Regions from separate parts of the Desulfosporosinus acidiphilus SJ4 genome, predicted to be linked through region 4. Evidence: riboswitches for the same ligand, from Rfam matches in the RefSeq annotation. Region 4 holds a riboswitch; each other region holds the start of a gene.
The links. A riboswitch is a leader RNA that binds a small molecule or an ion and turns the genes downstream of it on or off. The one in region 4 is predicted to bind cobalamin.
Positions count from the first base shown of each region.

Region 1: linked by a shared signal. The riboswitch ahead of DESACI_RS02745 (HoxN/HupN/NixA family nickel/cobalt transporter) and the one ahead of DESACI_RS07290 (energy-coupling factor ABC transporter permease) in region 4 are both predicted to bind cobalamin.
Region 2: linked by a shared signal. The riboswitch ahead of DESACI_RS24940 (HoxN/HupN/NixA family nickel/cobalt transporter) and the one ahead of DESACI_RS07290 (energy-coupling factor ABC transporter permease) in region 4 are both predicted to bind cobalamin.
Region 3: linked by a shared signal. The riboswitch ahead of thiC (phosphomethylpyrimidine synthase ThiC) and the one ahead of DESACI_RS07290 (energy-coupling factor ABC transporter permease) in region 4 are both predicted to bind cobalamin.

Region 1 covers NC_018068.1:561,321-563,522, forward strand. The annotation lists gene DESACI_RS02740 (two-component system sensor histidine kinase NtrB) at 1-817, shown strand, start outside; cobalamin riboswitch at 950-1,140, shown strand; gene DESACI_RS02745 (HoxN/HupN/NixA family nickel/cobalt transporter) at 1,272-2,202, shown strand, end outside.
Region 2 covers NC_018068.1:4,103,313-4,105,514, reverse strand. The annotation lists gene DESACI_RS18840 (hypothetical protein) at 64-312, opposite strand; gene DESACI_RS24940 (HoxN/HupN/NixA family nickel/cobalt transporter) at 564-815, opposite strand; cobalamin riboswitch at 1,024-1,213, opposite strand; gene DESACI_RS18835 (hypothetical protein) at 1,453-1,893, shown strand; gene DESACI_RS18830 (SHOCT domain-containing protein) at 1,937-2,158, shown strand.
Region 3 covers NC_018068.1:2,616,409-2,618,610, forward strand. The annotation lists gene DESACI_RS11945 (TetR/AcrR family transcriptional regulator) at 1-316, shown strand, start outside; cobalamin riboswitch at 442-614, shown strand; gene thiC (phosphomethylpyrimidine synthase ThiC) at 960-2,202, shown strand, end outside.
Region 4 covers NC_018068.1:1,584,450-1,586,651, reverse strand. The annotation lists gene DESACI_RS07295 (hypothetical protein) at 1-228, opposite strand, end outside; gene DESACI_RS07290 (energy-coupling factor ABC transporter permease) at 212-910, opposite strand; cobalamin riboswitch at 1,046-1,232, opposite strand; gene DESACI_RS07285 (APC family permease) at 1,701-2,202, opposite strand, start outside.

The DNA.
Region 1 (2,202 bases), 1.0 Mb from region 4:
TTGGTTAACTGGTTTTCTAATTGAACAGGAACGGAAAGCGACACGTAAGCATCAACTTGCACTTCAAATTCAGAAGGAGTTAGTAGAAAAGTTAAAACATGAAAGCCTAGAACGTGAACGCTTGCAAAGCGAGATCCGGCAAACTGAACGGTTAATCGCGCTTGGGCACCTGAGTGCCGGACTGGCTCATGAAATACGCAACCCACTGGGGATCATGAAAGTAAGTATTCAGCTCTTGGCTCAGGATAAGAGAGAAGATAGAGAGGTTTTAGAATATTGTCGTGTGCTTCAAGAAGAGTGTGAACGCTTAAATCGGTTAGTTAGTGAGTTCTTAAGTTTTGCCCGTCCTAAAGAATTGGTGCGTGGAAGGGTTAAGTTAGGAAAACTCTTGGCGGAGGGAGTTTCGTTAATTCAGCCTGCTCTGCGGCAGCACCAGATTGAATTATCTCAAACAGGAGGACAAGTTGATGATTACGAGGTTGAAGCAGACTCTGACCAGATTAAACAAGTCATTTTAAATATCTTACTTAATGCCATAGATGCCCAAGGAGAAGGCGGAAGGATTCTTCTGGAGGGTATTCAACCAAAAGACTTTGTAGGATTTGCCGTTAGCGATGAAGGGCAAGGAATTTCGCCCGATGTCTTGCCTTACATATATGACCCATTTTTTACAACAAAGGAGAAAGGAACCGGATTAGGCTTGTCGGTGGTACATCGTATCCTAGATCAACACGGCGGGAAGATATCCGTTTCAAATCGAAATGGGCGGGGAACAAGAGTTGAAATTTTGTTGCCTCGATGTGAGGAAGGACCCTGATTGAAATGTTCAGGGCGTCCCATAGCAAATCGTTCTGAAGTTTAAGGCCTCTTTAAATCTTGCATGTGTGAAAATATCACAATAAGTCGAAATAGCTCGACAACCTATTTTTCGTATGCTAAAATATGAGTAATTAAATATCGAGGGATAAGTAATCTTTTCCTGAGGGAAAGGATTGAAAAGGGAAGTCAGTTGAAGACTGACGCGGTGCCCGCCACTGTGAAGGGGAGTTAACTTACTTAATGTCACTAGGATAAAACTTGGGAAGACGTGAGTTGACAATGATCTTGAGCCAGGAGACCTGCTTATTCCGAAGTTTAAACTACCTACGGGATGTTAGGGAGGTGTATATCGGTGTCTTTAGTTGTTGATACTGGTTAGAACTCTTACGAACCCTTTCAGATAGTGAAAGGGTTTTTGTTATTTTATTTAAATTTTTATGGGGGTTTTAATAATGAGTAATATTTCCACCCAGAGGCATTTCGACGCGATTAAGTATGGATCAGCAATCTTAGCGATACTTATTACAGGGGTGTTGCTTCTCTCCACGGGTGTTTTTAAATATCCTCAACTTCTAGGCTTGGCCGTAATCTCCTATACCTTTGGACTAAGTCATGCTTTTGATGTAGATCATATCGCAGCGATTGATAATATGACCCGCACGTTGGTTCAAAGAAAGAGCAAAACAAAAGGTGTAGGCTTCTTCTTTTCCTGTGGACATTCAACTGTAGTTATTGTTATGGGCACATTAACTATTTTTGCCGTTAAGTGGGCGCAAAAAGCACTTCCGCAATTTCAAGCTGTCGGCGGGGTTGTGGCCACTTTAGTTTCTGGTTCTTTGCTGCTTATCCTAGCTCTTGTAAATTTGATGATATTAAAGGATATTGTAAAAACTTTTAATAGTATGGCGAGAGGTAAGTACATTTCAGAAAGTGTAGAACGGCCCGATAAAGGATTTATTAATCGTTCAATAAATCGGTTATTTAACCTTGTTAGTAAGAACTGGCAAATTTACCTAATAGGGCTTTTGTTTGGACTTGGATTTGATACGGCAACACAAATCGCGGTCCTGGCAACATCAGCCTCTGCCTCGGCGAGTGGTGTACCTTGGTTCGCTGTTTTATCTTTCCCTATTCTATTTACTGCTGGTATGAGTATGATGGATACCATGGACGGTTTCTTTATGTCGACCGCATATCAATGGGTACTTACTTCACCTTTGAGAAAAGTTTATTATAACCTAACTATCACGGGCCTTTCAATCTTGGCTGCAGGAGTTATCGGTATTATCGAAGTCGGCCGGGTGTTTGCCCAAGAAAGCGGGCTTAACAGTGGGTTTTGGCTCTGGCTACAAAACTTGGATTTTAACAAGATGGGTTTTATGC
Region 2 (2,202 bases), 2.4 Mb from region 4:
TTGTATGGCTGATAACGAGAAGTATATTTGAATAATTGTTGTTGAAAAAGAGTAGGCTTGAGCCTACTCTTTCCATGTAAAAGGCAGTTTCCTAATTTCGCCGGGGTTTTGGATATCAACTAAAGGATTCAGGGTAGCTTTAAATACTTGGTTCTGGGTCTCGGCATCGGACGCCTTACCAGTAACACGACCTAGTGGGAAATGAACATAAACAGTACGAGGAGGGGATACTTTTGCCGTAATCCCTTGCATCAGGGAAATACTAATCGTACTTAAGCCAATCTCTTCAAATTCACGCTGGATCAATCCCACGGATTGATGACATAGGGGTCAGCCAGGAGTTAGAACGACGGCATCCATTTTATGTAATATCTGGATAAAATAGTTCCAAATAGTTATAAATACAAGGAAACAAATCGTTTAGAGTCGATCCGTTTCCTTGTATTTATAAAGTAAAGCTTGCACAAGTTTATATTGGGTTACGTACCGTATATTGGTATCTATCTAAACTGGTGGTGATAAACAGAAAATGCCAAACTATTATCTTGCGTTAGGAGATTCTATTACAGCCGGGTACGGTGTCGGTAACCGGAATTTTGCCTACCAACTCCCATGGGGTCTTGGTTATGTTGAATCATTTTGCGAACTGTGTTATCAATAGCTGCAATGTGATCTGCATCAAAAGCTGACGTAAGCCCAGTGTGTACGATAAAAATCCAAATCCCAGTAATTGCGGATATTGTTATATATTTAGCAACATCATTGTTAGGCCTAAAAGATGTAGCCCAGTTACTGCCATACCATAACGCAGCCACTGAGGGCTACTTTTCTCTGCCTGAGTGATATCTTTCAACTTTTTCTTCCTCCTGATCCACTGTTTATGAAAAGAACGTTAACCAGATTCGGTTTAGGAATACAAAAATAAAAACCCTTCATCATAGAAGGGAAAAAGTTTAACATGTATCACACAACAAGAGTTGACCTATCGACACAAGTATACACCCCCTAACATTCCCGTAGGTAGCTTTCACCTTAGAATAAGCAGGTCTCCTGGCTTAAGATCATCATCAACTCACGTCTTCCCAGATGAATTCCAGTGACATGGTGTGAGTTGATTCCCTTTTACAGTGGCGGGTACCGTGTCAGCTTTCAACTGACTTTCCTTTTCAATTCCTTCCCTCAAGAAGGAATCACTTATTCTAAACTATTTAGTTTTTTCAATAATACCATGAGGTAAGTAAGTTGTATAGTGACCAATACGAGGATACATTAAAAATTGTAAACAAAGTTTGGCTAAGATGAGTGATACACCTCTAAATTCATGAGAAATTCACAACTTTTTCATGAGAAGATCGTATCCCTGAGTTACACTAAGGACATAGAAGATCAGTAAATTGAATGAAGCAAAGCTACAAAACTTCAAAATGAAGATTAAATTAGGGGGAATATATAATGAAAAAATTTGGTAAAAGGATCACTGCCATCTTAGGAACCGCAACGTTAGCAGTAGGGGTTATGGCTTTACCAGCTCTAGCAGGAACGACTTCTCAACAAGGCAGCGGATGGGTGGGTCAAATGCAAGGATTTATGCAGCAAACCTTTTCACAAGGTCAACATCAATCATTAATGAATTCGACGGCCATGCAAGATCTCTATAATTCAGCGGGGATGCAGAACGCCATGCAAACAGGAGATGTTAAGGCGATGCAAGGTCTTATGAATTCTGACCCTAATGTTAAGGCCCAAATTGGACAAGACAATCTTAATAAGATGAACCAATTTATGAGTCAATCAGAAGGAAACATGATGACCAATGGAAGTAGTGCTACCAGTTCTGGAATTACGATGATGAACGGAAATAGGAGTCTGAACAAGAGTGGCAATATGATGTAATTACCTAATTTAGCTTAATAACTAATGAGAGGGGGAATCACAAATGATGTTTGGTTTAATTATTCTAGTCTTTGTAGCGTATTATTTCTTTAACTCATCCAATGCCGGAGGGGCGTGTCGCACGAACCATGAATCTCAGTTGCATACTCCAATGGATATCTTAAATGATCGATATGCCCGGGGCGAGATTAATAGTGAGGACTATCATGAGAGAAAACAAGAATTGTCGGGACAAAAGCAGACTATATCTATTAAAAAGCTATAATTTAGTTCTTGGATTGATTTGAATAGAAATTAACTTTTGGTAAA
Region 3 (2,202 bases), 1.0 Mb from region 4:
TTTTGCGACGATTTCTGAGTTTTTTGATGGTTCGCGGGAGCGTGTATTGGCACGGAATCAAATTATTCAAAGCAACCCTGATTTGCAGGAACGTGAGCTGTTGAAAAGGCAGGTGCTAATTGAGTCTGTCATAAACGCTTTGTCTGTCAAATATGATATTGAACTGTCAGAGCTTGCCGCACGATTTTCGGTTGAAATATTTCACATCGCATTTAAAAAATGGATCAAAAGTGACGAGAAAAGCTTTGCCGAGCAAGTACTCGATGTTTATGCGCTGTATGAAAAACTAATCACCTCACCTGTTTCGCTTGGCTAACCTTCAAGAGGAAATAGCCGCTTTTGGAGATGGAGTTCGAGTGAGTAGATTACGAGGAAGGGATGAAAGCAACATTTTGAGCTTGTTGCTTGACATATTCTATATTCTCAAGTAATATTAGCTTAATTTAACAAGATTTTACAGGTGCCCAATGTGGGAGAATAGGGAACCGGGTGAAAGTCCCGGACGGACCCGCCACTGTAAAGGGGAGCTATTGTCATTACCACTCTGTAAGGAGGAAGGAGGCAAGGAGGCTATGAACCTAAGTCAGGAGACCTGCCTGTAAAATACTTAGTATCGACTTCGTGTCTAAGTCGATTTAGGTGAGGATGATGGAAAAATCCGCACTCATAATGAGTTGCGGGTTTTTTGTTTTTATTTTAAGTTACTAGTTTCGTGGGAGGAGGGGGCAGATGTTCCCATGGGAATTTCCTGAGGGAGATGTAGCTATAGGTCAGTCGCAGAAGTTCATAATGGGAGCATAACCAATGTATGTCAATTGAAAAAGCGTTTGCACAAAATGGACTTTAGTAAACCCGGATGGCCATGAAGTCTATTTATAACAAGATACACAAGGAGCTAGCAATTCTATAAAAACAAGAGGAAAACCAAGAGAAATTAAATTCATATAGGGAGGATAATGATGAGTTTGTTAACGAAAGCATTGGAAGGAATAATTACACCTGAAATGGATCAGGTGGCAGCCCAGGAGAACGTCTCACCGGAATTTATTAGGCAGGGAGTTGCCGCTGGCAGAATAGTAATCCCTTGTAATTTTCATCATAAGACTATTGTTCCTATAGGGATAGGAAATGGGCTGCGTACAAAGGTCAGTGCCAGTATCGGTCTTTACGGTAATAATGCTGTAATCGACGAAGAAGTTAAAAAGATCAAAACAGCGTTAACAGCAGGCACGGATGCTCTAATGGATTTAAGCGTTAGCGGTGATATCGACACGATGCGTAAAGAGACACTAAATTCTGCTTCCGTTCCAGTTGGTACACTGCCGGTTTATCAGGCAATCGCTGAAGCAGGAGAAAAGTACGGTTCGAGTGTGAAAATGGATGCCGAGGAAATGTTTGAGGTCATTGAACGTCATGCTGCCGATGGTGTTGACTTCTTAGCTTTACACTGTGCAACAACCATGGATGTTGTGGAACGAGCAAAGAAAGAAGGGCGTATTGACCCACTAGTAAGTTATGGAGGTGTTCACCTAATTGGTTGGATGATCGCCAATCAATGTGAAAATCCCCTTTACGAACAATATGATCGGGTATTGGAAATTGCCAGAAAATATAACGTTACCCTAAGCCTGGCAGACGGGATGAGGCCGGGTTGTCTGGCTGATTCTTTGGACGGAGCGCAGGTTCAGGAACTGGTAATCCTGGGAGAACTGGTCAGACGGGCTCGGGAAGGGGGGGTTCAAATCATGATTAAAGGACCTGGACATATGCCCCTTGATCATGTAAAGGCGACGGTTACTTTGCAAAAGAGCCTTTGTAAGGGGGCCCCATATTTTGTTTTCGGGCCTTTGCTTACGGATATTGCTGCCGGTTATGACCATATTAATGCTGCAATCGGGGGTGCCATCAGTGCCTGGGCCGGTGCGGAATTTCTCTGCTATGTAACTCCTGCTGAACATATTGGCGTTCCCAGTATTGATCAGGTACGGGAGGGAGTCATAGCTGCCCGTATCGCTGCACATGCCGGAGACCTGGCCAAAGGGATGAAAGAAGCCCATCAATGGGATTTAGAAATGTCTATGGCTCGGAAAAACCTGAACTGGAAAAGACAACTGGAATTGGCCCTTGATCCGCAGAGAGCAAAAGAGATCAGGAAAACACGAAATAGCGGCGAATCTTCAGCTTGTGCCATGTGTGGAAAGT
Region 4 (2,202 bases):
TCCAGGCAATTCTGCAAAAGGATGATGTTCCCCTTGAGTTACCTTTGTGGCAAGATTGTTTTCTATCTCATCGGTTCCGGCCGCATCCATGTTATGGCTTGCCATGTATTTGCCGGCTCCAAAAATAAAAAGCAAGAGAACAAACATTATGGACAACATGACTTTAGTATAGGAATCGAACCATTTAATTTCTTGGTTTGATGTCTGTCCCTTACTGGTAACTGCCATTTGGTTTCACCTCCCGGCTTGTTTTAGGAAGAAGTTTAATCCCAGGCAGCAAATCAGGCCGGCGATTAACCATCACTTGAAGAACTGCTGCTGTAAAAACAGCCTCAGCTATAGCCAAAGGCAATTGAGTGGGACCATAACCCATAAAAAAGATCATCCACTGTTTAAGCAACGGTACATTACCATGTAGACTCAGGGCAAGTTCAAACGAACTTGTTAAGTAAGTCAATATGTCACCGACAAACCCTGCTGCCCCTGCAGCCAGCCAGAGAGGACTTCGTAAAGAACGCAAAAGTTTCCAAGTTATGTAGCCGGAAATACCTCCGACAATTCCCATTGAAAATGTGTTAGCACCAATGGTCGTGATACCACCATGACCCAAAAAAATAGCCTGAAAAAAGAGAACGATTGCGGAAATTACTGCGGTTGCCAGGGGACCCACAATAATTGCCGCCAGAGGCGTACCGCATGGATGGGAACAAGAACCTGTCACCGGCACTGGGAGGTGCATTGCCGAAATCACAAAGACTGCCACACCAGTCATAGCTAAAAAGGGCTTATAGGCTAAATTTTCTTTGGCCTTCTTATTAATTTCTTTTATTCCCGGGATAATAAATCCGGTAGTGACGGCGTACCATGAACCCCAGGCCAGGGGAGAGAGAATACCATCTTCAATATGCATCCCAAAACCTCCAATGTATAGAATTCAAAATTATTAACAAAATAAAAAAATCCTTCAACTACCGAAGGATTTATGTTCAACCAGTATTCAGCAAAATCGAGAACACAGTCATACACCTCCCTAACTTCCCGTAGGTAGCTTTATGCGGAAGAAGCAGGTCTCCTGGCTCAAGATCCACATTAACTCACGTCTTCCCAGCAAATCCAGTGACACATGTGAGTTAACTCCCTTTTACAGTGGCGGGCACCGCGTCAGCTTTTAACTGACTTCCCTTTTCAATGCTTTCCCTCAAGAAAGCATCACTTATTCCGTATTATTCAGTTTTTTATATTGTAACATAAAACCTATTCCTTTGCCTAGTTGACCTCTAAGAATTTTAAACGACGGCATTTTTCTTCATGAATTAACTTTAATGTCATAAGTAACACGGAATAATCAAGCTGAATACTCTAGATAGTAGGCTGTCTAAAAGTAGAATACTGGGGGTTAATGCGCTTGAAGGAAGGTAATGGTTTTGGGGGATAATCTAGAGATACCGAATTTTTTATGTCCAAATTGTGGACAGCTTAGTAAATCGAATCAATGGGCAACAATATCATGCAAAAAAAGAACAATCACGGTATCGTTCAATTTCAGGAACAAGCCTAAGAAATCTAAGAACCTTGTGTGCCCGATGTGTAAAAAAATCTGTAACTACCAAGATGTAATTGAGATAACGGCAATAAATTAAAGTGGAGCCAATGATTAACTGGCTCCACTTTAATTTATGAATCCACTGTCTTATATTCAATTATTCATTGAGGGGCGGATGATATGGTACGCTTGTAACCAGAATATTTTTATGCAGGAGAAGCAGTAGTTTCATTAATTGTCCGGTTTGATTATGCAAGAAGTTCTGCCATATTTTTGGCGGGACAAATTCTGGAATCACAAGGGTAACAGTGGAAAATTGAGGATCTTTTTCAAGCTCATCAACATAGTGTAATAAATCCTGGACTGTAGCCCTATAGGGTGATTCCACAATAACTAACTCGATTTGAATATTGCTTTTCTCCCAATGTCTTCGCAGTTTTTCCGCCCGTTCTTTGTCCGATGCAATGTGAATGGCCGATACTTGAGGACTCAGTTCATATCCATATTGCAGGGCCTTAAGGACGATTCTATTCAAGTCAAAAACGGGGACTACTATTTTACTTCGATATTCGGAAAGCTCAACGCTAGAACGTCGATTCCTAACCCTAGTGATTTCTTGATTAAAAGTTTCGATATCTTCCATAGTAGGCTTAATAAGC